3 regions of the Methylophilus luteus genome follow, and region 1 is predicted to be linked to each of the others. Evidence: predicted binding sites of a transcription regulator. Region 1 holds the regulator's gene; each other region holds the start of a gene.
What was found. The regulator FliA, encoded in region 1, starts transcription of late flagellar genes. The targets are predictions, from matches to a motif close to CTAAAGTTNNCNNAAANNNTGCCGATANNA.

Region 1 (10,557 bases):
TCGCATCACCATGAAAGGTGTAGAGATGGCCAGTGGTGAATCCAACTTTAACCAGATGCTGGCCATAGACCCGGGTGCGGTAACCGGCGAACTGGATGGTACTAAAACCACTGATCCTGCATTTGGATTGCCAGCAGTTTGGATAGAATCAGAGCGTAAAGAGTATGCACAAAGCCTGGGTTATACGGTGGTGGATGCGGGCACGGTGATCGCCACCCACCTCAACCATGTGATCTCACTGAATGCCGGTGAATTGCTGGGCCGCCAGGAAGTACAGCAACTGCTGGACCACCTGGGTAAAGAATCCAGCAAGCTGATAGAAGAGATCGTGCCTAAACTGATCAGCCTGTCAGCGCTGCAGAAAGTATTACAGAACTTGTTGAACGAAGGTGTGCACATACGCGATATGCGCACCATACTGGAAACCCTGGCCGACCATGCGCAATATAGCCAGGATGCAAATGACCTGACTGCCATGGTACGTGTCAAACTGGGTCGCGCCATCGTACAGGACTTGTTCCCGTACAGTGACGAAGTGACCGCCATGACGCTGGATGGCCAGCTGGAGCGTTTGCTGTTGCAGGCATTACAGAACAACCAATCCGCACAAAGCGTGATTGAACCTGGCATCGCTGAGAAACTGTCGCAACAGACAGAAGTCGCTGCCAGACAACAGGAGCAGATGGGACTGACACCGGTATTACTGGTTGCCGCCCCGCTACGCCAGGCTTTATCAAGGTTTTTAAGAAGGACCGTCCCGCATCTCAGAGTGCTGTCGCACGACGAGTTGCCAGACAACAAATCAATACGAGTGACCAGCTTAATCGGAGCGCAATAACATGAATATCAGAAGATTTTTTGGCAAGAATGCACGTGAAGCATTGGCTCAGGTGAAACAGGCCTTAGGTGAAGATGCCATTATCGTTGCCAATCGCAGCGTCAATGGTGGCACCGAGATCATGGCCATGCTTGAAACTGATATCGCCAACTCCGATAACAAACAACCGCAGGAGCCGCAGAGTGATGCCCGCAGCCTGCTCGACTATGTGAACGGTCAAGCCGGTGTCAACGGTCAGTCTGGTGTCAACAGCCAGTCCGCAGCGCAAGCAATGCCAGCCGCCAAGGCTCAGCCGCGCATGGCTGCGCCGGCGCCAGCGGCAAAACCGGCGGTCGCTGCACCAGCGGTAGAAGAAACGACGAACAATGACCACGCGATGATGGACTTGTTCAAACAGCACAGCGAGCAGCAGGAGCAGGCCTACCAGGTCGCCACGCAGACGCTGGAAGAAAAAATGCTGACCATGATGCAGGAAATGCGTCATATGCGCAGCAACTTTGAAACGCAGATGAGCGCCATGACCTGGCAGCATCATCTGCAGCACAGCCCGGCCAAATCTAAAGTATTGAGCACCCTGCTCTCTGCCAGCTTCAGCGCCGCCCTGTCACGCCAGATCGCTGAAAAAATGCCGCAGCATATCGATGTGCAGAAGGCACCTATTTGGGCTAAAGAAGTCATCAGCCGCAACCTGCATACGCTGGATGATGAAGATGCATTGCTGGATAAAGGCGGTGTGTATGCGCTAGTTGGCCCTACCGGTGTCGGCAAAACGACCACCACGGCCAAACTGGCAGCCCGTTATGTGATGAAACACGGCACCCAGAACCTAGGCCTGATCACCACAGACAGCTACCGTATCGGCGGTTACGAGCAATTGCGTATCTACGGCAAGATCCTGGGCGTGATGGTACACGCGGTGAAAGATGAAGAAGACCTGAAGATCGCGCTCAACGAGCTCAAAGGCAAACACATGATACTGATAGACACTGTCGGTGTCAGTCAGCGTGACCAGGCAGTGACCGAGCAGCTCTCCATGCTGAGCCGCGCTGAAACGCCTATACAGAAACTGTTGTGCCTGAATGCGACTTCAACCGGTGAAACCCTGACCGATGTGATGCGCAGCTACAAAAAACATGATATCGCCGGTTGCATAGTCACCAAACTGGACGAAGCCGCAGCCATAGGCAATGTGCTGGATGTATTGATCCGTGAGCGCATGCGCCTGTACTACACCACCGGCGGCCAACGCGTGCCGGAAGATATAGAAGTGGCGAATAAACACGCCCTGGTTGAAAGAGTGTTAACCCCACACCAGGCCAGCCTGCCCTACCAATACCTGGATGAAGAGTTGCCACTGGTGATCTCGAGCATGATGCAGGCGCAGGGAGAGCAGCACCATGTTTAATTACCATGACCAGGCCGATGGCCTGCGCCGTATCATGGCCAGATCATCTGCACGCATGATCAGTGTGATGGCGGCCAATGGCCAGCCTGCTGACAGCTGGTTGAGCCAGCTGGCGGCCAGCATGGCCACCCCAGGCAAGCGCGTGTTGCTGATACAGGCCCAGCAGCGGCCCATGACCAAATGCACATTGCAGGCAGTAGCCATGCGCAAAAGCAACCTGAGCCGCGCCGTGGTCAAACACCCGCAAGGCTATGATCTGGCCAGCCTGACAGAAACTGACGCATTAACCTCGCCTTTATCCGCCGATTTAAAAAGCGAGCTCGACGGTATAGTGAAGCAACTTGCGTATGACTACGATACCGTGATGATAGAAGCATTATTAGACACCAGTGACCAGAGCTTAGTCTTGCCCGTGATGGCCCAGCATAGCCTGGTGCTGCAGATGGAACGCCATGATGAAGCGATCAAATCGGCATATACCTCCATCAAGCGTATTTGCCAGCAGCATGGCCAGCTGCCTTTGAGCGTGGTAGTCACAGATGCCACGCATGAACAAGGCCAGCAGTATTTCATGCGCCTGAACCAGGTCTGCCAGCAGTTCCTGGGCATCTCCCTGGGTTTTCTCGGCGCTATCCCGGAGAGCAAATCCATGCAAAAGGCCCAGCCAGCCACCGGTTTGAAAAACCGTCTGGCAGCGGAGCCAACTCCGGCAACACAGTCTGCAATGGCATTTAAAGCCGTTGCCAGAAGTCTGGAACAACAACGTTTAACGACGTCGTCACTGGCTGCTGCCTAGAGTAAAGAGGGAAAACATGTATACCGCTAAAGGCAAAACCAACAATACCGACCAGATGCTCAAGCAGCATAGCGGCCTGGTCAAGAGAATGGCCTACCAGCTGAAATCCAAATTGCCTTCCTGCGTGGAAGTTGATGACCTGGTGCAGGCTGGCATGATAGGCCTGATGGATGCGATCCAGCGTTATGAAGACACGCATGGCGCACAGTTCGAGACCTATGCCTCGCAACGTGTGCGTGGTGCCATGCTGGACGAGTTACGCGGCGCCGACTGGCTGCCACGCGGTATCCGCAAGAATATGCGCGATATCGAGGTAGCGGTACAGCAACTGGAACAAAAACTAGGCCGCCCACCTACCGAATCCGAAATCGCCAAACACATGAACTTCAGTCTTGAAGACTACTACGATGTGTTGAGTGACTGTCAGGGTCACCAGTTGATCTACTACGAAGATTTTCACGATGATGAAGGCGGTGGCGAACACTTCCTGGACCGCTTTGTCGACGATGACAGCAATGACCCGGTCAAATCTCTGCTGGAAAGTGATTTCCGCGAGGCATTGATAGACTCGATAGACCATTTGCCGGAACGCGAAAAAATGCTGATGGGCCTTTACTACGAACAGGAACTGAACCTGAAAGAGATAGGCGCCATCATGAATGTGTCTGAATCACGCGTATGCCAGCTGCATAGCCAGGCCGTGGCCCGCTTGCGTGCTTCTATGCGTGATAAATCCTGGACCGGAGTGTCGTAATGGATTGGGGCAGCCTGGCAGGGCTACTGATCGCGCTCGCCGGCCTGGTGCTGGGACAGACCCTGGAAGGCGGACACCTTAAGTCGCTGCTGCAACCGGCCGCCTTTATGGTGGTGATGCTGGGCACTATCGGTGCCGTGCTGCTGCAAAGCGAACTCAAATCATTTATCAAAGGCCTGCGCATGCTGCGCTGGGTTTTTGTGCTGCCTGAAGATGACAGGCACAAACTGGCGCAGCGTATCAACCAGTGGAGCCAGCAAGCGCGTAAAGAAAGCGTGTTATCGCTGGAAAGCCAGATCAAGCGCGAGCAAGACCCATTTGTGCGCAAAGGCCTGCAGCTATTAGTGGATGGCACGCCAGCTGACCGCATACGCGAAGTCTGCGCCATCGATATGTATTATTTTGAAGTGCAGGAACGTGATGCAGCCAAGATCTGGTCTGCGGCCGGTGGCTATGCGCCTACCGTGGGCATCATAGGTGCCGTGCTCGGCCTGATCCATGTTATGGAAAACCTGTCAGACCCGGCCAAGATCGGTAGCGGCATCGCCGTGGCTTTCGTGGCGACCATTTATGGTGTCGCGCTGGCCAACCTGGTGTTCCTGCCTATCGCCAACAAACTCAAGGGCCATATACAGCACGAGCTCTCGCGCCGCGAGATGCTGCTGAATGCCTGGGTGTCTATTGCCAGAGGCGATAACCCGAAACTGGTCAGCGAACGCCTGGAAGCCTATTTGCGCCTCAGGGAGTCGTGATGTACCGGCGCAAGATCCACGACGATGACGATGACAGCCACGACCGGTGGCTGATTTCCTATGCCGACTTCATCACGTTGCTGTTCGCGTTTTTTGTGGTCATGTATGCCACTTCCAGCATCAACCTGAATAAATACCAGGCATTGTCGAGTTCGGTGGTCACCGCTTTTCAGGGCAAACCTGGCCAGACACCTAGCATGAACATAGACACGCCCTCCTCGCTGCAAAACCAGAGCGCCAGGCTGAAACCGTTGCCGCTCAACTATCTATACCAGGAAAAAAAGCAGCGTGACCTCGACAAAATGCGCGCCATCGGTCAACAGCTGGCCAATGTGCTTGAGCTCTGGATAGATCAAAAGCAAGTGGCTATCCTGCAGGGCGAATTCGGCATAGATATCACCTTGCGCAGTGACTTACTGTTCAAGGCTGACCAATCTGCGCTGAGTGAGCAAGGCCCTTATGTGATCAAGCTGATAGGCGAACAGCTGAAGAATGAATACCGCACCGTGCAGGTTGAAGGCCATATAGACCGCCATATGTATAGTGATGACGCCAACCCTGAAGCCAGGCGCTGGGAAACCACCGCCACCCAGGCAGCGCGTGTGGCCGCTATTCTGGGCATACGCGGTGTGAGCAGCAAGCGCCTGTCGGCGATAGGCCTGGCTGATACCAAACCGGCTTCCAGCAGCGAAAACAATCTGGCGCAATCGGTGAATAACCGCATCATCATCCGCATACTGACGGCTGAAAGTAATGCGCAACAGGCCGCCAACAACACCAATAGCACACAACTTGAGATCTTGCCTAAAGCCGAGCAGGCATTGCAGGCAGCGCCAGAAGTGCAAGACACGCCGTCGGCGACGCTGGCACCAGCTGCCGGCACCAGCGGTACTAAAGGTGCTGGCCTGGACTGATCACTGCAACGCCTGGGCCAGGCTGGCTTCAAACTGCGCTATCGGCATGGGTTTGCCAAACAGATAACCCTGGTAGCGACGGCAGCCATTATTCAGCAACAACTCCATTTGCTCCTGCGTTTCTACCCCCTCGGCGATCACGCTCAGATACATGCTTTGCGCCATGGCGATGATGGTACGTACTATGGTGCGGTCATGGCTATCGGTGACGATATCATTGACGAATGAGCGGTCTATCTTGAGCTGGTATAAAGGTAATTTTTTCAGGTACTGCAGTGAGGAATAGCCGGTACCAAAGTCATCCAGTGAAAACTGGATGCCGATATGGCTGAGCTCGGTCATGATGTTGACGGCGTCATCAACGTTCTCCAGCAACAGGCTCTCGGTCAGCTCCAGCCGCAACGCATTCGGGTTGATCTGGTGTTTCTGTATGCAGGCTTTGATCATGGAGATAAAGTTGGCCTGCCTGAACTGCCTGGCACTGATATTCACCGACAGGCTGAGGTCGCTGGTGTTGCGCGCATGCTGCCATTTGGCGATCTGGGCGCATGCCTGGTCCAGCACCCACATGCCGATATCGATGATGAGTCCGCTGGATTCTGCCACCGGGATAAACTGCAGCGGTGAGATAAAGCCACGCTGCGGATGCTGCCAGCGTAACAAAGCCTCGGCACCGAACGGCCGGCCGGTATGGTCTACCTGCACCTGGTAATGCAAAGCCAGTTGCTGCTGCTCTATCGCCAGCCGCAACTCGGCTTCCAGCATCACCTGGGTGGCGATCTCTGTCTGCATGCCGGGTTCATAGACACATACGCTGTTGCGCCCTGCCTGCTTGGCCCTGTGCATGGCGATATCTACCGCTTTGACAAAGTCGGTGTCGCACGCTTCTACGCTATTAAAACTGGAGAGCCCCATACTGGAGGTGATCTGCAGCTTCTGGCCATCCACTTTAAAGGCACGTTCAAATATCTTTTGCAGTTTGCGCTGCAACACCCACACCTGTTGCAAGGCTTTTTCGCTGTCACTGGCCAGGCCGGACAGCAGGATAAGGAATTCATCACCCCCCATGCATGCCAGAAAATGCGGCGCCACCACCTTTTGCAGACGCTGGGCGACCTGCTGCAACAAGTGATTACCCAGTGCATGGCCGTGCGCCTCGTTGATCCATTTGAAGTGATCTATATCCAGATAGATCAAGCCCCAGTGCTGGCCAGTGGCCGGTTGCAATTGCACCCGCTGCAACACTTCATACGCTTTTCTGCGGTTAGGCAGGCCGGTCACCGGCTCCAGGTAGGCCAATGCCTCCATGGTGTCCTGCGACAGATGGCGGTCGACCACGATACTGACTAATTTGGCCGCCTGCTCTATCATCGATTGCTCACTGGCAGTCGGCGTCTGCGCCTGACGGTAATAAATGGCGAACGCACCGAGAATGTCACCTGCGGCCGTCAGCAAAGGTTCAGCCCAGCCGGCATGGATACCGGAAGCCAGCGCGGCTTCGCGGTGATCCACCCAGTAAGGGTTAGTCATCACATCATCAACGATCACGCGCTGTTTCATGGCGATAGAAGTCGCCAGCGAGCCTTTATCGGTTTCCAGCTGTAACTGGCGCAGGGTTTCCTGCATGGCTTTGGGCAAGGTAGGCGCAATCACCGTTTGCACCAGTCTGCCCAGGTTCTGCGTCAGCACGATGGCGCAATACATATCGGTATGCATGGCCTCAATATCACGGGCGATGGTTTCCAGCACCCGCGTCGCATCCTGCTCCTTGAGTACCAGTTCCAGCATGGAGAACTGAAAGCGCTCATAGGCCAGCGCACGCGATTGTTGCTGTTGTGTCGCCTGCACAGCCTGGCGCTCACGCGTGATCTCACGCACCAGCACTAAAGAGCGTGGCCTGCCTGCAGTGTCGCTAAATTCGTGGGTGCTGCATTCCAGCCAGCGGTTGTGCGGGTCTTGCACGGCGAGTTGTATGCTGCGCTGGCTGATGCCAGGCAAAGGCTGGGAGAGCATGCCCTGCAGCGGCGCATGCGTGATGGCGGGCAGGTAATGCCATAGCGGAGTGAGCGCCGCCACTACAGTGGCAGGCAAAGCTTCAGGCACAGGCATACCGGCCCGATTAAAAAACAATAGGGCGTCGCATTTCCCCTGCTGGTCGGTCACTGCTGCCAACCCAAAACCAGAGGAATCTATGGTGGATTGCCATCTTGCAAACGTGCTGGCGAGCGCCTGATCCGCCAGAACGAATGCGTCGGGCTCGAGTATTACTTTTGACATCACATACCTTCACAACCGCAGTGTGAAATCCAACCCACGACTAGTACCAGCCAGCAAAAGCCTGTCGTTGGTTAAAACCACACACCCCTAAAAATTATTAGTGAGAGTCCCCCATGCAGCACGGCTCTCTTTATATTTACAGTAATGTGTCTAAAAGCGTGAATGATGTCAATAGCGAACAGTGAAGAATGCGACTGTGACGGCAGTCACACAAGCATTTAAAGCCGTGGAATAGCGTTTATGGCCACATGCGGGGAGCACTAGGCCGCTAGATCAGCGCCGCCGCTCAAACGTCAGCCACCAGCGTGCCAGCATCAGGCCGGCAAACAGCAGGCTGTAAATCACTGGCTCGGTGACATCTTTTTTGACCAGCCACCAGTAATGCAATAAAGCCAGCACCGCAATGACATACACCAGCTGGTGCAGGCGTTTCCAGCGTTGTTTCAGCGCACGTATGGCGCGCTGGCTAGAAGTAGCGGCGAGTGGCAGCGTGAGCAGGAAAGCACTGGCCCCTACCAGCACATACGGGTGCTTGACGATATCGTGGCCTATATCCGGCCAGTCAAAGCTGTAGTCCAGCCACAGATAACTCAGTACATGCACACAGGCATAGGCAAACATCCACAAGCCCAGCAGGCGACGCACGGCGATCAGCCAGGATAATCCTGCCCACAGCCGCAACGGCGTGATGCTTAAACTCAGCAGCAAAAACACCAGTGCCCAGGTGCCGGTGAAACGTTCTATGAACTCGACCGGATTAGCACCCAGATCATCAGTGACCGCCAGCACCAGCAAGCGCAGCAGTGGCAGGCAGGCGCCCAGCCAGATCAGCGCCTTCAGTGCGCGTATACGGGCAAGCGGGCTGCTAAATAGAGGTGAGATTGAACGTAGCATCAAGCGTGACACAACATAGCCGAGGGCGGAGTCAACCGCTTAAAAATTCTTTTTTAGATCCATGCCGGCGTATAACTGCCCTACTTCGTCATAGCCGTTAAACATCCTGGTTTTTATACGCCCGGCGAATAATCCTGCGCCTATGCGTTTTTCTGAAGACTGTGTCCAGCGCGGATGATCGACTTGTGGGTTCACGTTGGCATAAAAACCATATTCGCGCGGGCCGGCTTTGACCCAGGTGGTGGTCGGCATCTTCTCGACAAAGCGAATAGTGCTGATAGCTTTGGCGCCCTTAAAACCATATTTCCATGGCACGACCAGGCGTACCGGGGCGCCGTTCTGGTTGGGCAACACCTTGCCATACAGCCCTACGGCCAGGATAGCCAGTGGCTGCATGGCTTCATCCATACGCAACCCTTCCACATATGGCCAGTCCAGCACTGGCAGGCGCGCACCAGGCATATGACGCGGGTCATTATGAGAAACGAATTCTATGTATTTGGCATCGCCGGTGGGCTGGGCCCAGTCTATCAACGCCTTTAACGGCAGGCCTATCCAGGGGATCACCATAGACCAGCCCTCTACACAGCGCATACGGTAGATACGCTCTTCCAGCGGCGCCAGTTTGATCAACTGCTCTATATCCAGTGTCTTAGGCTGCTTGATCGCGCCTTCGACTTTGATGGTCCATGGCGCAGGCTTGAACAATACTGCCTCGCGTGCCGGATCTGCTTTGCCGGTGCCAAACTCATAGTAGTTGTTGTAACTGGTGATATCTTCATAGCTGGTCAGTTTCTCATCCTGGCCATAGGTGGTTTTTCTGGCAGCGAGTGCAGCTGTCGCCGCCTGGGCATTGAATGGCAGCCACAAACCGGCGCTTATTGCACCGGCCGCTTTCAGCAGGCTGCGGCGCTGCCTGAACACCTGGTACGGCGTGATCTCTGAAGGCTGGATGTCACTGGGGTTACGACGATTATTATCCAACAACATACAGGCTCCTTAAGCGCTGGCATAGCATGATAGGTATATGAGTTACGACCTGGTCAGCGGCCAAACAATTCCAAATGATCGCTGCGACTGCAAAGTTTAACAGTGCCAGACCAAGCTTCGCCAGACCAAGTATCGCCAGATTAGGCAACGCCAGACAAGCAAAAGGGCTAAAGTCAGAGAGTGACCTTTAGCCCTTTAAGCACCAGCAAACAGTTTAGCTGCGCTGTCTGGATCTTCTCAGTGCGATGCCTGCAATCATGCCCAGACCTGCCAGCATCATGGCATTGGTACTTGCTTCAGGCACGACGGCGGCCACGCCTGTCAGGCCATTAAAAGTACCGTTCAGCGTGGTCAGATAAGTGGCTGCGCCTGTGCTCAAGTTGATAGAAAACAACTGTGAATCCAGGGTGCCATCATCTACATTGAATAGTGCATAAGCTTTACCGTTACCCAGGATATCAAAGCCATTGGCGGATAACACATCCACACCCAGTGAACCTAGCGTTTGTATGCCGCCATTGCTGGACGGGCTGTTAAAACCGGTATTGAGGAACTGCAGGCTATCACTGCTGCTATTGATGTAATACAGATCAGTGGTATCCCCCGCACCAGGGTTCACGCCTGGACTGGAGTTGCTGTAAGCCACTGCCGTGTAGCCGCCGCCTATATTGCTGGCGGTATTACCTATGACGCCGGTATCAGCATTCACCGCATAGTTGCTGCCTGCCGCTGTGACCACCCGCAGTGAAGCGTTACCGGCAAAATCCGCACTAGGGTTAAAGTCTATGCCTACAGCCTGGCCGGTCAATGAAGCGCCAGTCAGACTGGTTTTCAGGGTGGCAGCACCTGTGCTGGTGTTGAAGGTATACAGGTTATTGGCGCTGGTGATACCGTAAACCAGGCCGTCAGTTGGCCGCAAGTCTACGCCTAGCAGGCG
Region 2 (10,557 bases), 310 kb from region 1:
TGAAATTTGGAAACGGTTCTTTCAGGTCACGCTATTTGAAAGCACTCGCCCGACTGATCGCGAAACTTGAGACTATGGATAGTTTAGGTAAAAAACTTACTCATGCGATCTACCTGTTCAATAATAGCCTGTCATTCCTCAGCTTTTACCGTATTCCCGGAATTTAAATCAGATGAAAATTTCAGTGATAACGGTTTGCTATAACAGTGCCGAGACCATTCAGGACACCCTCACCTCCATCGCAAGTCAGGACTATCCAGATGTAGAGCACATCGTGGTGGACGGCGGGTCAAAAGACGACACGGTAGCAATGGTGAAAGCTGCATCCCGTGTGACAAGATTCATCTCCGAACCGGATAATGGAATTTACGATGCCATGAATAAAGGCATTGCAATGGCAACCGGTGATATTGTCGGCACACTCAATGCAGATGATTTTTATATTGATAACACCGTATTAAGCCAGGTAGCGAATGTATTTTCTGACCCATCAGTAGATATTTGTTATGCCGACCTGGTGTATGTCTATGCCAAAAACACCAATAGGATTCTCCGTTACTGGCAATCACGGCCGTTTGAGCAAGGACTATTTAAAAAAGGATGGATGCCAGCGCACCCCACTTTCTTTGTGCGGCGAGAAGTGTATGAGCAATGGGGTAATTTCAACCTGGACTTCCCTCGTCAGGCAGACTTTGAATTGACCATGCGTTTTTTGGAGGTCAATCAATTAAAATCAGTCTATATCCCGAGAATCTGGGTAAGAATGCGCGCTGGTGGAGCATCCAACAATAGTATCAGGGGAATTATCAAAGGCAATATAGAAGCCTATCGTGCATGCAAACTGCACCGTCTTGAAGTAGGCCCTTTTTTTATAGCCAGAAAAATCCTTTCGCGCATCCCACAGTTTTTTCGTAGAGCGGTTTTCAGATAATGCAACTGCTGATCACAGGTGCCAGTGGTTTTGTCGGACAAACATTAGCTAAGCATTTATCCGCTAATGGCAGTGTTTTCAAGGCCATACAACGCGAAGCACTTGATCCGGAATCATATCCGGGTACATATGAATGTATCATTCATTTAGCGGGACGTGCCCATGTGATGCACGAGACGGCAGCGGATATTTATCATGCATATGCCGAGGTCAATATTGACTACACGCTCAAAGTCGCTGAGTTGGCAAGCCGCCTCAAGATAAAGCGTTTTGTATTTATCAGTTCTGTAAAAGTCAACGGCGAGTCATCTGCCCGGCCTTACACCGAAACAGATTTACCAGCACCTTTAGACGAGTACGGCCAGACCAAGCTAGAAGCAGAAATCAAGCTGAAAGAATTTTGTGCAGCACACCAGATGGAGCTAGTGATCATTCGTCCTCCGCTGATTTACGGCCCTGGGGTTAAAGCTAACTTCAGGCAATTGATCCAACTGTGTTTATTGCCTATTCCTATGCCTTTTGCCGCTGTGGACAACAAAAGAAGTTTTATCAGCGTGGATAACCTTGCCGATTTTATTGTTTTATCGAGTTGGCATCCCCACGCTGCGGGCCAGACTTTTCTGATCTCAGATGGCGAAGATGTCTCTACCGCGACATTGATTAAAACCATACGGCAGGTCAGCAAAAAACATTCACTGCTTATCCCTTTGCCTGTTGGAATGCTGACGCTGCTATTCAAATTGATCGGTAAATCCAGCCTGGCGTTGCGATTAATGGGTTCGCTGCAGGTGGATATCACTAAAGCGAAAACATTATTAGGGTGGCAACCAAAAATCAGCTTTCATGAAGGTATTGTACGGACATTAAAAGAATAACCATGTTGAAAAGACTACTAGATATATTTCTGACACTGTGCGGAATAGTCGTGTTACTGCCGTTAATTACCATCACTTATCTGTTGGTGAAACTGAGCTCTGCCGGGCCAGCTTTGTACTGGAGCCAGCGTGTAGGTAGGGAAAACCAGCTGTTCCTGATGCCGAAATTCCGTTCCATGCGCATAGGCACGCCACAGATCGCCACCCACCTGATGAATCAGCAGGCTGACCCGGATGCATATTTGACTCCAGTCGGTAGCTTTATCCGCAAGACCAGCCTGGATGAACTGCCGCAGTTATGGAGTGTGCTGAAAGGTGATATGTCCATAGTCGGGCCCCGCCCGGCCCTGTTTAATCAGGATGACCTGATCAGCCTGCGCACTGAGAACAATGTACATACCCTGAAACCGGGTATTACCGGTTGGGCACAGATAAATGGCAGGGACGAGATCCCTATCCCGGCCAAAGTGACACTGGATGCTTATTATCTTGCGCATCAGTCACTGTGGCTGGATTTTAAAATCATCCTGCTGACCATACTCAAAGTGTTAAGACGTGATAACATCACGCATTGATCGACCTTAACAAACGTTTAAATGCTCAAACTGCCTGCTCGCTTTTTATCTGTACTCGCCTATCTGCATGATGGTCTGGCACTGGCATTGGCCTGGTGGGTGGCATTTCTATTGCGCTTTAACTTTGCTGTGCCTCCGGTGTACATAGGTTTTTTTCTAGCAAGCCTGCCAGCCATCTTTATTGCTTACAGCATCTGTTTTAAAACGTTTGGTCTCTACCGCGGCCTTTGGCGCTTTGCCAGCCTGCCGGATCTGAAGCGTATCGTACGTGCGATCGCCTTTGGTGCGCTGCTCACCGCCAGCTTTGCTTTGATCGCGCACCCTGCTGTCATCATTCCACGATCAGTGTTGTTCATACACCCGATGTTGCTGGTGATCATGATGGGCGGTAGTCGTTTTCTTTATCGCTCGTGGAAAGAAAGACGTTTATTTAACAACGTTGCTGCGCAAGGCAAGCCTGTCATCGTGATTGGGGTGGAAGACAGCTCGCTTAACTTGATCAAGGAGTTAAGCAAGAGCCCGGAATGGCGGGTGGTGGCGATGATAGACCCGAATGGCAAGCTGGTGGGGCGTGAGATCATGCACACCAAGGTTGAAGGCAACCTGCAGGACATTCCGCAGATCGCCGCGCGGCATGCTTCCCTGCATTGCATGATCGCCATGCCGGGCAGCCGCCATGAGGTACGCCGGCTGGCGGTTGAAGCGGCGCGCCAGGTGGAGGGCATGGAAGTCCTGACCTTGCCGGCCATGTCAGACCTGATCAGCGGCCGTGTCAGTTTGTCGCAGATCCGCAAGATCGATGTCGAAGACCTGCTGGGGCGCGATGTGGTGCAACTGGATACACATGGCCTGAGCAGCATGCTGGCGAACAAAGTGGTGCTGGTATCCGGTGCTGCCGGTTCCATAGGCTCAGAGTTGTGTCGCCAGATTTTAAGTTTTCATCCTTCTCAGCTGATCTGCCTGGATATTTCCGAGTACTCGCTGTATACGCTGCAACAGGAATTCAGCCAATTGTGCACGGATACCGAGCTGGTATACGTGGTTGCCGATGTGAAGAACCGTGTGCGTATCCAGCGTGTGTTGCAGAACCATCAGCCAGACGTGGTACTGCATGCCGGGGCCTATAAACACGTGCCCATGATGGAACATTTTAATGTGGTGGAAGCGTTACAGAATAATGCTTATGGCACTTATCAGATCGCTGCCGCCTGCCAGGCAGCGCGGGTACCTACCTTTGTGCTGGTTTCTACCGACAAAGCCGTCAACCCGACCAATGTCATGGGCGCCAGCAAACGCCTGGCCGAGCTGATCTGCCAGGGATTGCAGCACAGGGAAAAATCCATCACCCGCTTTATTACGGTGCGCTTTGGCAATGTGCTGGGCAGTAGCGGCAGCGTCATCCCCAAATTCCGCGAGCAGATCGCGCATGGCGGCCCCATCACCATCACCCACCCTGAGATCACGCGTTACTTCATGTCCATCCCCGAGGCGGCACAGCTGGTATTGCAAGCCGCGACTATGGGCAAAGGCGGCGAAGTATTCGTGCTGGACATGGGCACGCCGGTCAAAATCATAGATCTGGCCCGCGACATGATCAAGTTATCAGGGTTGCAGGAACAGGACATCAGAATAGAATTCACCGGCCTGCGTCCCGGCGAAAAGCTTTATGAAGAGCTACTGGCAGACGATGAAAATACACTGCCGACCAGCCATGAAAAGCTGCGCATCGCACAGGCGCGTAGCGCTGACAGTACCTGGTTAGCCAATCTGATGGAATGGTTGATCAATAGCCCGCACCAGACCGAAGCGCAACTCAAGCAAGATCTGCAACGCTGGGTTGAAGAATACCAGCCTGATACCCGCCCGGCACCCAGCATTTCATTGCGTGGCGATAGCTTGTCGCTGGACAGCCTGCCCTCGCCTTCGCAGCAGATACACTGATTTCGTTTAATCACTGAAACCGCCCTGCCCGGCTTTGCGGCGGCACCCTGCTTAGCGCAGACCAACGCTCAACGGCTTGCAAGCACCCAGAGCACAGGGCACACCAGTTGGAAACATGACTCGTGCCTTTCGCTGTTGCGCTATCGATTGCATGATCAGCACACTAGCCATCCATAAGCAGTCATGTATAGACCTTGTCATATTCTTTTATTTACGCATTAAACGTAGTCTATGGTTTGATGTCGTTTACAATGTAGCCCCCGATCAACAACCACCGCGCCAACAGCCTTTATGCCTCATATCACGCTTGATAATGCTAGCCTAGCATTCGGTCATCATGCCTTGCTTGCCCAGGCTTCATTTCAGTTAGACCCGGGCGAACGGGTCGGCTTGATCGGGCGCAATGGCGCTGGTAAATCCAGCTTGCTGAAAGCCATCGCCGGCACCATCAAACTCGATGAGGGCACCGTGTGGCGGGCACCTAGCGTGCGCGTGGTCTATGTGCCACAAGAGCCTGAGCTGGATGATACGCACACCGTATTTGAAGCGGTGGCAGAAGGCCTGGGCAGCCTGCAGCAAACCATCATAGACTACCATCAGGTCACCCATGAGATGGGCATGCCGGATGCGAATATCGAAGTGCTGATGGAACAGATGCAGGCACTGCAGCATGAAATGGATGCGCAGAATGGCTGGGTGGCGCAATCACGCGTGGAAACCGTGCTCAGCCGCCTCAAGCTGGATGCAGATGTCCTCGTCTCCACACTCTCCGGTGGCTGGCGCAAGCGCGTAGCGCTGGGGCGTGCGCTGGTTGCAGAGCCGGAAGTATTACTACTGGATGAGCCGACCAACCACCTGGACCTGGAAGCCATAGAGTGGCTGGAAGATCTGTTACTCGGGTTTAATGGCAGCGTGTTGTTCATTACCCATGACCGCCGCTTTCTGGACAAGCTGGCCACACGCATCACCGAACTGGACCGCGGCAATCTGACCGACTTTGTCGGTAACTTTTCTCAATATCAGGTTAAAAAAGAAGAGCTGCTCGCCGTTGAAGAGACCCATGCCGCCAAATTCGATAAATTTCTGGCCCAGGAAGAAGTCTGGATACGCCAGGGCATCAAGGCCCGCCGTACCCGTAATGAGGGGCGCGTGAGAAGGCTGGAGGCGTTACGCCTGGACCGTGCCGCCAGGCGCGAGCGTCAGGGCGATGTCAAGCTCAACCTGGATGCTGGCGAACGTAGTGGCAAGCTGGTGGCAGAACTGGATAAAGTCTATAAGTCATATGGCGACAAGGCATTGATCAAAGGTTTCAGCACCCGTATCTTGCGTGGCGACAAGATAGGCCTGCTGGGGCCCAACGGCATAGGCAAATCCACCTTGCTCAAGCTTATCCTGGGCGATATCGAAGCAGACAGCGGCGATATCCAGCGCGGCACCAAAGTCAATGTCGCTTACTTTGACCAGATGCGTGAGCAGCTAGATGAAGAGGCTACGCTGGCCGACACCATCAGCCCGGGTTCAGATTTTGTCGAGATCGGAAATGAACGCAAACATGTGATCAGCTATCTGGAAGACTTCCTTTTCCCGCCGCAACGCTCACGCTCACCGGTCAAATCGCTCTCTGGTGGCGAACGCAACCGCTTGCTGCTGGCGCGCCTGTTTGCCCGCCCGGCCAACGTGCTGGTGCTCGATGAACCGACCAATGACCTGGATATTGATACGCTGGAGTTACTGGAAAACCTGCTACAGGATTACACTGGCACCCTGTTCCTGGTCAGCCATGACCGCGCGTTTCTTGAAAACACCGTCACCCAGGTGATCGCGTTTGAAGGGCAAGGCAAATTAACCGAATTCGGTGGTGGCTACGATGACTGGCTGAGATTCAGCCAGGACAAAAGCAGCAAAGCCGCAGCCACGCCCAAGGCAGCTGCCGCGCCAGCATCACAACCAGCATCACAGCCTGCTGCAAGCGCCGCGCGCAAAACGCTGAGCTATAAGGAGCAGCGTGAACTGGAGTCGTTACCGGCTGAGATAGAACTGCTGGAACAGGAACAAGCGTCTATCCAGACACAATTGGCGCAAGGCGATATTTACAAACAGGCACCAGCCCAGGCAAAGACCTTGCAGGACAGACTCAGCGAAATTGAAACATTGATCTTGCAGAAACTGGAACGCTGGGAAGCACTGGAAAAGCAGCAATAAGCCAGCAACAACATGGAATATTTGTAGCCCAGCTTATTTAGCGAGCCACATGAAAAAAGCCGAATCAGATAGATTCGGCTTTTTTATTAAATAGATAAGTAGCTGCGCAGAGCGGCTTAGACAGAAAAACTGGCGCGTGAGCTATTGCCACCGCGTGACTGGCCATTTTTGCCATACATTTGTGTGCTGTTGCTGGTATTACCCTGCAATACATCCAGTTTTTCCTGGTTGCGCTGAAAATGCTTGTTGATCAGCACGCCGTTCAGGCGGTTAAGCTCTTTGGCTTGTGCCAATTGTTTCTGAAATTTGATCCAAGCATCATCCATGACAGGGCTGGAACGTAGCTCCAGCCATTTGGACATACCGTTTTCATTCGCCTCAAAGCCTGCAGCTGCCAGCGCGGCATAGCGCACATTTGCGGCCTCACCCAAGGCTTGCAGCAGCTCTACCCGCTTGTCTACCATCTGTTCTATGGTATCCAGGTCAGCAGAGACCAGTGCCGTCTGCTCGTTATGCAAATCCTGTATCAACTCGGCCACCAGCGTGGCATCGGCTTCAAAACTAATGGCCGGAACTGAACTGCGATTTGCATTACTCATAAGGTCATCCTTTATTCGGTTGTATCAAATCTTTGACGGTTTGCAGCAAACCATCCGCCACTTTGGCAGTGTCTACAGAAAAATCACCACGTGCGATGGCCGCTTTGATCTCTTCCACCTTATTGGTGTCAAAGACTTCACCGTTAGCCAGACCGGCTTCCAGTGATTGCAACTGTACCGAAGCCGCTGACAAAGTCACATTATCTGACGATGCGCTGCCCGCTGTGCCCGTTGTTTTTTCACTGCTTTTGCTGTTGCTGCTTTTATCCAGTACCGGTTTATCCACGGTACCAAGTTTCTTAATGGAGTCTGAAATATTCATGCCGAACCTCTGTCTCTGTTTGTCTGGATGTAAGGGTGTCTAAACCCTCAATTGTTAACAGTACTAACGACATAGTTTAAGCGAACTTTAGTGCTTAATATACTTTTTATCTCAAGTTTATGATCACTAAGCATTTTTTGGCTCTCAAACGATCTAAAAACGCACATCGACTTTTCCGGAAGCCTGCGCCACACCTTTGATCACCTGGCCACTGCTGACTTTCACATCTACCACCTGGCCGACATTGGCTGTTTGCATGGCGGTGCCATCTGCCGAGATGACGAATCCTTCACCACGGCTGTTTAACTGCACCATCTGCCCCTGCATGATCACCGGCATCGCTTTCAGCAGCTCAGGTCTTAATACAGTGCCCAATGGCATATTCAATGAAGCTTTTTTACCTTCCAGCATAGACAGGTCGGTAATGATCCCTGACGGTAGTTTGGTCAGGTCACCGGTCTGCATCACCACATCTGAAGCCTGCACGGGTGAACCCTGGCTGACCGGTAAGCCGGTGACGGCGAATTCGCCCCATACCTGCACATCAGCCTGCACATATAAAGTCCATGGCTTGCTGGCAGACTGCAGACAGCGCACACCGATATGGGTCTTGCCCCACAGGCGTGCACCCTGCACGGTAAACGCTTCCATCAACTCACATTCCGCAATGCGGATGCGGTTATCCAGCGGCTGGATCTCAATATTCACTTTACCCGGATAACCCTGGGTCTGGCCTTGCACATACTGCATCACCGTCTGGTAGACACGCGACTGCATATCGCTGGCAGCCGTAGCCACCACGCGCTGGTTAGTCGCAACTGCATTGTTGGGCAGACGCTCAGCAGCCTGGGCATCACTGACAAACAGCCAGATCAGGCCAGGGACCACTGCAGCAAGAATGTTAGGCAGACGAGGTTTCATGGAGACACATTCTACGCATCACGGGCGTAAGTCATTCATGAAATAGAGGCTATTTCCCCCTCTTAATCCAACAATCATTATTGTCTTCGCCGCGTACACTTAGCACAGCTAGTAAAAGTCATGTGTGCGTGAAAGCAGGCCCGCTTATCAGGGTTAACGACGGCAGATGGCAAAACTTTAAGAGTTTTTTTCGGGAACACCCGGGGAAAGGAAAAGACGATGATCAACAAACTGGATGCTGCGCTGAGTTTTCACCAGACGGCCCTGCGCGTGCGCAATCAGCGTCAGGAACTGCTTGCTTCTAACATCGCCAACGCCGATACACCGCAATACAAGGCACGCGACATAGACTTTAAATCTACCATGCAGGCGGCATTGCAGCAGAGCACAGGCGGCCAGCCTGCGCAGCAGCCGGCCGGCCTGTTACAACAGACCAGCAACGGCCATATGGGTGCGGCTGGCGGCAATGGCAACCTGTCTTCCAGCGACGTGCTGTTCCGCTCTGTGCTGCAGGGCTCGGTAGATGGCAACACGGTAGATATGGACGTAGAACGTAATGCCTATGTAGATAACGGCATCCGTTATGAAGCCAGCCTGACCATGATGTCTGGCCAGATCAAGAAGATGCTGTCGGCGATCACCGGCCAGTAAGTTAAAGGAGCAAGCATATGTCTTTATTCAATGTATTCAAGATTTCCGGCTCGGCCATGAGTGCGCAATCGCTGCGCCTCAACACCGTAGCCAGCAACCTGGCCAACGCCGATAGCGTGGTCAGCTCGGATGGCAAACCTTATCAGGCCAAGCAAGTGGTGTTTAAAGCGGTGCAGGACGCAGCCAGCAACACCAGCACGGTGCGGGTAGACCGCGTGATCGAAGATACCAAGCCCGGCAAGATGGTCTACGACCCCAAGAACCCTATGGCTAACAGTGATGGTTACCTCACCATGCCTAATGTGAATGTCACCGAAGAAATGGTGAATATGATTTCAGCATCGCGTGCCTACCAGAACAACGTGGAAACCATGAATGCTGCCAAGTCCATGCTGCTCAAAACACTCAATATCGGTCAATAACCTTATATAAGGATTCTTTAACATGACAACCGTCAACACCAACAACCAGGTATCGCAGGACATTCTCGATGCGGTCAACAAAAAAAGCAGCAGCAAGGGTACCACTGTCGATGAAGCGCAAGACCGCTTCATGACACTGCTGGTGACCCAGATGAAGAACCAGGACCCGCTCAACCCTATGGATAACGCGCAGGTGACCAGCCAGATGGCGCAACTGAACACGGTGACCGGCATCAACAAACTGAATGACACCATGAGCAGCCTGATCAGCAGTGTGCAACTCGGCCAGTCTTACCAGGCGACCAGCATGATAGGCCACAGCGTACTGGTTTCCGGCAATAGCCTGAGCCATACCGACAAAGGCGGCTACTTTGGTGTGAACGTGCCTAACGGTGCAGATACGGTATCAGTGAATATTAAAGATGGCGCAGGCCAGGTCGTGCGTACCCTGAGCTTTGGCAAACAGGATGTAGGCGTGAACGCGCTGAGCTGGGATGGCAAGGCCACCGATGGCACTGTTGCACCAAGTGGCGACTACACCTATGAGATCACCGCCAAGATAGGCGACGCTACCACCACCGCCACCGCTCTGAGCCTGGCGCAGGTACAAAGTGTGTCTAACAGCAGCAGCGGCATCAAACTGAACCTGAGTAACAACTCGGCAGTCGCGGTGTCTGACGTCGTCGAAATCTTCTAATCGATATTTTAATTTTTATTTGCAGAATTTAGTCTTTCTCCAGGAGATCACATCATGAGTTTTCAACAAGGTCTAAGTGGTTTGAACGCAGCTTCCAAACAGCTGGAAGTCATAGGTAACAACGTATCCAACGCTAACACCGTCGGTTTTAAACAGTCACGCGCCGAGTTTTCAGATATGTTCGCCGCTTCGCTGATAGGCAGTGGTGCGGCACAGATCGGTATCGGTACCAAGCTGGCCAATGTGGCGCAGCAATTTACCCAAGGTAACATCACTGCGACCAACAACACCCTGGATATCGCCATCAACGGCGGCGGTTTCTTCCGTCTGAGCAACAACGGTGCGGTGTCTTATACCCGTAACGGCCAGTTCCAGCTCGATAAAAACGGTTTTATCCAGACCAGTGATGGCAACCGCCTGA
Region 3 (8,122 bases), 330 kb from region 1:
GAAGACCTGCTCTACCAGAACATCCGCCAGCCGGGTGCGCAGTCCTCACAGCAGACCCAGTTACCCAGCGGCCTGCAACTGGGTACCGGCGTAAAACCGGTGGCAACAGAGCGTATCTTTACCCAGGGTAACCTGCAACAGACGGATAACAGCAAAGATGTGGCTATCCAGGGTAATGGTTTCTTCCAGATTCTGATGCCGGATGGCAGCACTGCCTATACGCGCGATGGCTCTTTCCAGATGGATAGCCAGGGCCAGCTGGTGACTTCCAGCGGCTTTCCGGTGCAACCTTCCATCACTATCCCTGCCAATGCGCAAACATTGTCCATAGGCCGTGATGGCGTGGTTTCTATCACCACAGCGGACTCCACTGCTTCGACCCAGATCGGTCAGATCCAGCTGGCGACTTTTATCAACCCGACCGGCTTGCAGTCTAAAGGTGAGAACCTCTATGTAGAGACCACCGCTTCGGGCAACCCTAACACCAACACCCCTGGCTCTAACGGCGCAGGCTTGCTGCAACAGAACTACCTGGAAACATCCAACGTGAATGTGGTCGAAGAACTGGTGAGCATGATACAGACCCAGCGTGCTTACGAGATCAACAGCAAGGCCATCACCACCTCGGACCAGATGCTGCAAAAACTGTCACAAATGTAATCTTTGTTTGAAGGCTATTACTCTTTTAAAGACGAGCACCATGATACCCAGATCGATTATCAGCGTATTGTTTTTACTGGCACTCTCCCTGCTGGGTGGGTGCGCAGTCACGCCTTCCACCATCGTGCAAAAACCGGAAACCCCACGCACCACGCTGGCACGACCCGATGCACGCACCGAAGGCGCCATTTTCAATACTGCCGGTTATCGCCCTTTGTTTGAAGACCGCAGACCACGTTATGTCGGTGATATCGTGACAGTACGCATCACCGAGAACACCACCGCTAACAAGGCTTCTGACAACGGTCAGAGCAAGGATGGTTCAGTCGGCGCTTCTATCACCGGCCTGTTTGGTCATAACGTACCAAAATCAGCCTTTAACGCCACCTCTGGCCTGTCGTTCAAAGACAAAGCCAGTGCCGATGCCAGCAACAACTTCAGTGGTTCTGTCACCGCCACCGTGGTCGACGTATTACCTAACGGTTACCTGGTCATCAGCGGCGAAAAACAGATCGGCTTTGATAAAGCCACCGAGTATGTCAGGTTCTCCGGTGTAGTTAACCCGGACACCATCACTCTCGGCAACGAAGTGCTTTCTACCAAAGTGGCAGATACGCGTGTCGAGTATAGGTCCGCCAGCAAACTGGATGCTGCCGAGGCTTTCTCCATCTTTGCCCGCTTTTTTCTTAGCATGATCCCGTTATAGGAGAGTTGAACATGCCTAGCCTGTTTAACACATACACCCGTACTGCCAAGCGCCTGCTCAGCCTGCTGCTGGCTAGCAGCCTGGTATTGGCCACGCCTGTGGCGCACGCAGAACGCATCAAGGACATCAGCAATATCCAGGGCGTACGCGCCAACCAGCTGATCGGTTACGGTCTGGTCGTTGGCCTGGATGGCACCGGTGACATGACCACGCAAACACCCTTCACCGTGCAAAGTATCATCAGCATGATGAACCAGATGGGTATCACCTTGCCGCCTGGCACCAACCTGCAATTGAAAAACGTGGCTGCCGTGATGGTGACCAGCTCCCTGCCCGCCTTCGCCCAGCCTGGGCAGACGCTGGATGTGACGGTTTCATCCATGGGTAACGCCAAGAGCCTGCGTGGCGGCACTTTGCTGATGACACCGCTCAAAGGTGCTGATGGACAGATTTATGCCATGGGCCAGGGCAACCTGGTGGTAGGCGGCGTCGGTGCTGCAGCCAATGGCAGCTCGGCACAGATCAATCACCTGAGTGTAGGCCGTATTTCAGATGGTGCCACGGTTGAACGTGCCCTGCCTAATACCTTGCTGAATCAGGACCTGGTCAAACTCGAACTGAAAGATAGTGACTTCTCCACTGCCAATAATGTGGTAGAAGCCATCAACAAGAAATTCGGCCCTATGACTGCGCAGGCTGAAAGCGGCCGCGTGATCCAGGTGCGTCCACCGGAAACCATGAGCCGTGTCTCTTTTCTGGCCAACCTCGAAACCATCAACGTGTCACTGGCGGCAACACCGGCCAAGATCATCATGAATGCACGTACCGGTTCGGTGGTGATGAACAAGGCAGTGACGCTGGATAGCTGCGCTGTTTCGCATGGCAACCTGTCTGTGGTGGTGAATACTTCACCGGTGATTTCACAGCCTGGCCCATTCTCCAATGGCCAGACCGTCTCCACGGCTATTTCCGAGATCAATATCAACAAGGAACCAGGCAAAGTACTCAAGTTGAACAATGGTGCCAACCTGGCAGACGTGGTGAAAGCGTTGAATTCGATAGGCACTACGCCGCAAGACTTGCTGGCGATATTGCAGGCGATGAAAGCCGCAGGTGCGCTGAACGCCGAGCTAGAGGTCATCTAAACGAGTCCGCCATGCAACCACGTGTCGACCCTAACAGCCTGGCCATAGATGGCAGCGCGCTAAACGGCCTGAAGAACGCGAAGAGCGATTCACCTGAAGCCATACGCGCCGTCGCGCGCCAGTTTGAAGGCGTGCTGATGAACATGATGCTGAAAAGCATGCGCGACACCGTACCGCAGGATGGCATCACCGATAACGAACAAAGCAAGATGTTCATGGGCATGCTGGACCAGCAGCTGACCACCCAACTCAGCCAGAAAGGCATGGGCCTGACCGAAGTACTGGTCAGGCAATTGAGCAAGTTCAGCCCCAAACCGGCTGAAGAGGCTGACAAGAGCAAGACACAACTGCATGACTCTAAAAACAACCTGGTGAATGGCCTGTCTTCGAGCAACCCTTCTTCAGGCAAAGCGGTACTGATGCAGGCGGCACAGAAGATACGCGAAGCCTACCAGCAATGGGACGCCACCACGCCGGACACCAGCAAGACAGATGACGATACCGCCTGGGCGCGTGGCATACAGGAATTACCACCCCTGATAGAAGAAGCACAACAGAACGTGCAGAACCTGGTGGTACCGCAAGCACCGCTGACCACCGCCATGCGTGAAGTCGCCAACAAGACCCAGCAATTCATACAACGCATGTTGCCGCATGCGCAAGCGGCCAGCAGCGGTTCAGGTATCCCGGCTAAATTCATGGTAGGCCAGGCAGCACTGGAAAGCGGCTGGGGTAAACACGAGATCAAGACCAGCACCGGCCAAAACAGCCATAACCTGTTCGGTATCAAGGCCGATGCCAGCTGGAAAGGTAAAGTCGCCAATAGCGTCACCACCGAATATGTCAATGGCGTCAAGGAGACACGGGTGGAGAAATTCCGTGCCTATGACAGTTACAGCGACGCCTTTAAAGATTATGCCAAACTGATCTCGCAGAATCCGCGCTATGAACAAGCCATGAACAATACCCACGATGCCAGTGCGTATGCCCATGCACTGCAACGTGCAGGCTACGCCACTGACCCGCAATACGGCAAGAAACTGACCCAGGTGCTCAAGAATCTGCAAAGTTAGTATGAAGGAAGCACGGAATAATTGAGCGAGCGAGATGAAGTGCAAGGCGCACGCAACGCAGGAGCCGAGACAACTAACGAAGTGTTGCGGTGCAGGCTAACTCGCGTAGCGATGTTAAGCGTAGCGGCCGTAACCACAGTATGAGTATACGGCGAGGCTACGAGTAGCGTGTAACGCAGCAATTCGCTCGCGCAGACATTTATTCCGTGCTTCCTAAAGAATTAGAAAAAACTGCCGTTAGGCTTATTAATTGTAACTTTACATTGGTGTCTACCGTTCTGCAGGACGTAGGCACATGAGGGCTTTCAAGTATGTCCAACATATTAAATATCGGCAAAAGTGCTTTAAATGCAGCCCAGATCGGCATCTCCACCACCGGGCACAACATTGCTAACGCGTCCACCCCGGGTTATACGCGGCAGGTGATCGTGCAGGCGGCGTCACAAGCGCAGAACTTTGGCTACGGTTTTGTCGGCCAGGGCACCGACATCACCGGTATCAACCGCGTCTATAACGACACGCTGGCCAAACAATTACTGAATACTACTTCTACCAGCAGTGCCAGTAGCGCTTATTACAACAGCATCAACGAGATCAACGGCTTGCTGTCCGACTCGAATGCCGGTTTAAGCCCGGTCATGACCAAGTTCTTCAGTGCGGTCAGTGCGGCAGCCGCCAACCCGACTGATGTCGCTACGCGGCAAACGGTGCTGTCCTCAGCTAACTCGCTGCTGAACCGTTTTTCAGCGGTCAACAACCGGCTCGATGATATCCGCCAAAGCCTGAATACACAGGTTTCAGCCAGTGTGAACACCATCAACAGCTATGCGACTCAGATCTCGCAACTGAACCTGGTGATAGACAAGGCCATGAGTACCACCGGCAACCCGCCTAACGACCTCATGGACCAGCGCGACCTGTTGCTGACCAAGCTCAGCGAGCAGGTCAAAACTACCGTGGTCAAGCAGAGCAATGGCAATTACGATGTATTCATAGGCAACGGCATGCCGCTGGTGGTGGGTGATGATACCTATCCGCTGTATGCGCAATCGAGCTACACCTCGCCCAACCGTCTTGAGATCGCTTATGGCGATAAAAGCACACCCAAGATCATAGACAGCTCCACGCTGGCTGGTGGTGCACTGGGCGGTATCCTGGCTTTCAGGAACGAAACGCTGGATACGGTACAGAACCAGATCGGCCAGCTGGCGATCACGCTGGCGACACAGTTTAACGAGATGCAGCAAAATGGTTACGACCTGAACGGCACTGCCGGGGTGGCGATGTTCAACATCCCGCAACCGCAAACCACCAGCAGCACCAATAACGTGGATAAATCCAAGCTGGCCACCGCGACTTTTGTGCCGGGGCAATCGCAGCAATTGACCAGTAGCGACTACACGCTGAAATATACCGGTGGTCAGTACAATATCATCCGCAATAGCGATAAAGTGGTGACCAGCAGCGCGACCTTGCCGGTGACTGTCGATGGCATTGAATTCAATGTCAACACCACTACCCCGGCTGAAGGTGACGAGTACATGATACGCCCTACCCAGGGTGCGGCGAGCAAGATCACTCTGGCTTTTGATGATGTTGAAAAACTGGCACTGGCCGAACGCGTAGATAGCAATGGCAACGTGGTCGCCTTTAAAGGTGCCGGTGACAATACTAATGGTCTGCGCCTGGCCAAATTGCAGGATGCCGCCAGCGTGCGTCTGCTAGGCAGCAATGCCAACCGCTCTTATGCGCAGGCGTTTGCGCTGATGGTCAGCGCAGTCGGTACCAAAACCAACGAGATGATGGTCACCAGCAAGGCAGATGCGTCTGCGCTTGAAGGCGCTACCAGCGCCATGCAGTCTGAATCCGGCGTCAACATTGATGAAGAAGCCGCCAACCTGTTGCGCTACCAGCAAGCCTACCAGGCCGCTGGCAAAATGATGCAGATCGCCAGCCAGTTGTTTGATGTGCTGTTGCAGCTTGGCCAGTAACATTGTGAAGGATAGTGAATCATGAGAATCAGCACCAATACCATTTACCAGACCGGCACTAACCGCCTGATGGATCTGCAGAACGACCTCAGCAAACTCAACGAGCAGATCTCTTCGGGCAAAAAAGTGCGCACTCCGGCAGATGACCCGGTCGCCGCCGCGCGTATTCTCGAACTGACCAACTCGCAGAACCTGAATAACACCTATGCTGCCACGCGCAATGTGGCTAAAACAACGCTGGAAACCTACGAAACCAATATGACCAGCATCACCAACGTGATCCTGGACGCGCAGGCTTCTTTAGTCGCTGCCGGTAATGGTGCCTATAGCGACCAGCAACGCCAGAATATCGCCAGTGAGCTGCAAGGCCGCCTGGATAGCCTGATCGGCCTGGCGAATACCAAAGACGCACAGGGCAATTATATGTATTCCGGTCACAAGACCGACACCGTGCCATTCGTGTTGAATACCGGGACCGGTGACATGGATTTTCAGGGTGACACCGCAAAACGCGCGCTGCAAGTCGATGTACAACGCCAGATGCCTATCACTTATAGCGGCAGTGAGCTGTTCCAGGCCAACGGCAACGACCTGTTTGCCAACCTGAAAGACATGATCACCCTGTTAAAGACCCCTATCACCGACGCCACCACCCAGAAAACCTTTAGTGACGGGCTGGCAGACACCATCACCAAGGTGCAGGGCGTGCTTGACCAGGTATTGAATGTACGTGCAGACCTGGGCAGCAAACTGAATGAGATAGACACCCTCGATGTGACCGGCAGCGACATGGACCTGCAATACACTGCTTCCATCTCCAAACTGCAAGACCTGGATTACACCGAAGCACTGTCAGATCTGTCCAAGCGCAGTACCATACTGGAAGCGGCACAAAAGTCATATGTGCAGACCTCGCAGCTTTCGCTGTTCGCCTTTATTTAACAGCAATTTATGCCCAGCCTCAAATAAACGAGTAGCCCAAAACAAAAAAGACCCTTGCGGGTCTTTTTTGTTTGCTGCTAGTCATACGACTCAAGCGTTTCTGGATTTCCTGGCTACCATGCCGGCAACCATGATCAGGCCGCCAAATATCATGCCATAAGTACTTGGTTCTGGTACTGAGGTCACAAGCACGTTATCCAGCAAAGCCCCTATGTTATCACCGCCACCATTTTGAAACGATAGCGCTGTATTAGTCGGTGATAAAAAGGAAACTGTTTGAGAAAACTGCTGGAACACGGCAGTACTTGCCAAGGTATATTGCCATGACTGGCCACCAAAGTTCACGGTCACAGTATTTGAATCGCCTCTTTGACTGCCGGCGAGATCAAACTTGATGACATAGGTGCCCGCTGCAAAAATAGCATTGGTAGACAAAAGACCAGGACTAGAGTTAGAGCCGTCCAGATCGATGTATTTACCGTTGCTAGGAAAAAAATCATAAGGAGTATCCCCTATGATATCCACTGTACCACCTGTGACATTCCAACCACCAAAACTACTTGCGGAAGGTATTGCTGCACTGTAAGACTCAAAATCATCGGAAAAAACCACTGCAGCTGACGCAGAACCAATGCCTATGGCATTGATAGAGGCAGCCAATATCATGCTTGAAAGAACTTTCATCACATCTCCCCGAAAAAGTGCTTCATAGTGAAGTACCAGCGTGTTGATATTGAAAGTGCATCGCTGGCAACTCTGACAGGTGCCCCATTATTAACTGAGCGATTGCCGAAACGGACTAATGCCTGGCAGACGAGTATATTGACACACATTATATGGATTAGCTAGTACCCGTATTGACTAGCAGCGACGTCACTATCATGGCAGATAAAACCCTGCTGAAACAATGACTTGGGGAATGCTGAGAAAGCGTGTTTGTGACAGCGGCGGCAGCCGCGTCAGCGTATCACTTGCAGCATCAGTTGCTGTGCATCTATGAGCCAGCGGTTGACTGGGCTGACCAGTGACGGCAGGCTGAGCAAAGTCATCACCAGGCCGACCGAGATGGTGATCGGGAAACCGATACCAAAGATATTGAACTGCGGGGCGGCTTTGGTCAGTATGCCCAGCGCCATGTTGGTGATCAGCAAGCTGGCCACCACCGGCAATGACAATAACAGGCCCTGCGAAAAGATATGGCCGCCGAGTTCGGCGATCACCTGACTGTTCAGTTGCCAGTGTTCGAGCAGGATGGGCATGGTTTCAAAACTCTGCAACATCACCGCGACTACCATCAGATGCCCGTCCAGGCTCATAAATACCATCAGCGTCAACATGGTCAGAAACTGCGCCACCGCCATGGTCTGGCCTTCGGATTGCGGATCATAAAAGCTGGCAAAACCCAGCCCCATGCTCATACCCATCATAAAACCTGCCATCTCAACAGCGGTGAACATCAGCCGCATGACAAAGCCCATGCTGATACCTATCAGCATTTGCGCCAGTAATGAGAGCAGGCCCTGCCAGGACATGACATCGATGGCTGGCACCTTGATAGAAGGCAGGATAGCCAGCGTGATGACGAAACCTATGCCCAGTTTCATG

Region 2: flgM (flagellar biosynthesis anti-sigma factor FlgM) is a predicted target of FliA. The motif match lies at 7,507-7,536, and genes of this name have one in related genera.
Region 3: flgK (flagellar hook-associated protein FlgK) is a predicted target of FliA. The motif match lies at 3,798-3,827, and genes of this name have one in related genera.

What each region holds. Positions count from the first base shown of each region.
Region 1 covers NZ_JBHTKB010000001.1:835,587-846,143, forward strand. The annotation lists gene flhA (flagellar biosynthesis protein FlhA) at 1-838, shown strand, start outside; gene flhF (flagellar biosynthesis protein FlhF) at 840-2,243, shown strand; gene ACFQ1Z_RS03740 (MinD/ParA family ATP-binding protein) at 2,236-3,039, shown strand; gene ACFQ1Z_RS03745 (RNA polymerase sigma factor FliA) at 3,056-3,793, shown strand; gene ACFQ1Z_RS03750 (flagellar motor protein) at 3,793-4,545, shown strand; gene ACFQ1Z_RS03755 (flagellar motor protein MotB) at 4,545-5,459, shown strand; gene ACFQ1Z_RS03760 (sensor domain-containing protein) at 5,460-7,736, opposite strand; gene ACFQ1Z_RS03765 (protein-methionine-sulfoxide reductase heme-binding subunit MsrQ) at 8,010-8,630, opposite strand; gene msrP (protein-methionine-sulfoxide reductase catalytic subunit MsrP) at 8,670-9,620, opposite strand; gene ACFQ1Z_RS03775 (DUF4394 domain-containing protein) at 9,835-10,557, opposite strand, start outside.
Region 2 covers NZ_JBHTKB010000001.1:520,825-531,381, reverse strand. The annotation lists gene ACFQ1Z_RS02315 (glycosyltransferase) at 1-167, shown strand, start outside; gene ACFQ1Z_RS02310 (glycosyltransferase family 2 protein) at 173-931, shown strand; gene ACFQ1Z_RS02305 (NAD-dependent epimerase/dehydratase family protein) at 931-1,806, shown strand; gene ACFQ1Z_RS02300 (sugar transferase) at 1,809-2,381, shown strand; gene ACFQ1Z_RS02295 (polysaccharide biosynthesis protein) at 2,403-4,322, shown strand; gene ACFQ1Z_RS02290 (ATP-binding cassette domain-containing protein) at 4,614-6,524, shown strand; gene ACFQ1Z_RS02285 (flagella synthesis protein FlgN) at 6,641-7,123, opposite strand; gene flgM (flagellar biosynthesis anti-sigma factor FlgM) at 7,128-7,445, opposite strand; gene flgA (flagellar basal body P-ring formation chaperone FlgA) at 7,599-8,366, opposite strand; gene flgB (flagellar basal body rod protein FlgB) at 8,586-9,017, shown strand; gene flgC (flagellar basal body rod protein FlgC) at 9,035-9,439, shown strand; gene ACFQ1Z_RS02260 (flagellar hook assembly protein FlgD) at 9,462-10,136, shown strand; gene flgE (flagellar hook protein FlgE) at 10,191-10,557, shown strand, end outside.
Region 3 covers NZ_JBHTKB010000001.1:510,875-518,996, reverse strand. The annotation lists gene flgG (flagellar basal-body rod protein FlgG) at 1-660, shown strand, start outside; gene ACFQ1Z_RS02240 (flagellar basal body L-ring protein FlgH) at 701-1,366, shown strand; gene ACFQ1Z_RS02235 (flagellar basal body P-ring protein FlgI) at 1,378-2,511, shown strand; gene flgJ (flagellar assembly peptidoglycan hydrolase FlgJ) at 2,523-3,584, shown strand; gene flgK (flagellar hook-associated protein FlgK) at 3,896-5,575, shown strand; gene flgL (flagellar hook-associated protein FlgL) at 5,597-6,517, shown strand; gene ACFQ1Z_RS02215 (PEP-CTERM sorting domain-containing protein) at 6,608-7,201, opposite strand; gene fliR (flagellar biosynthetic protein FliR) at 7,477-8,122, opposite strand, start outside.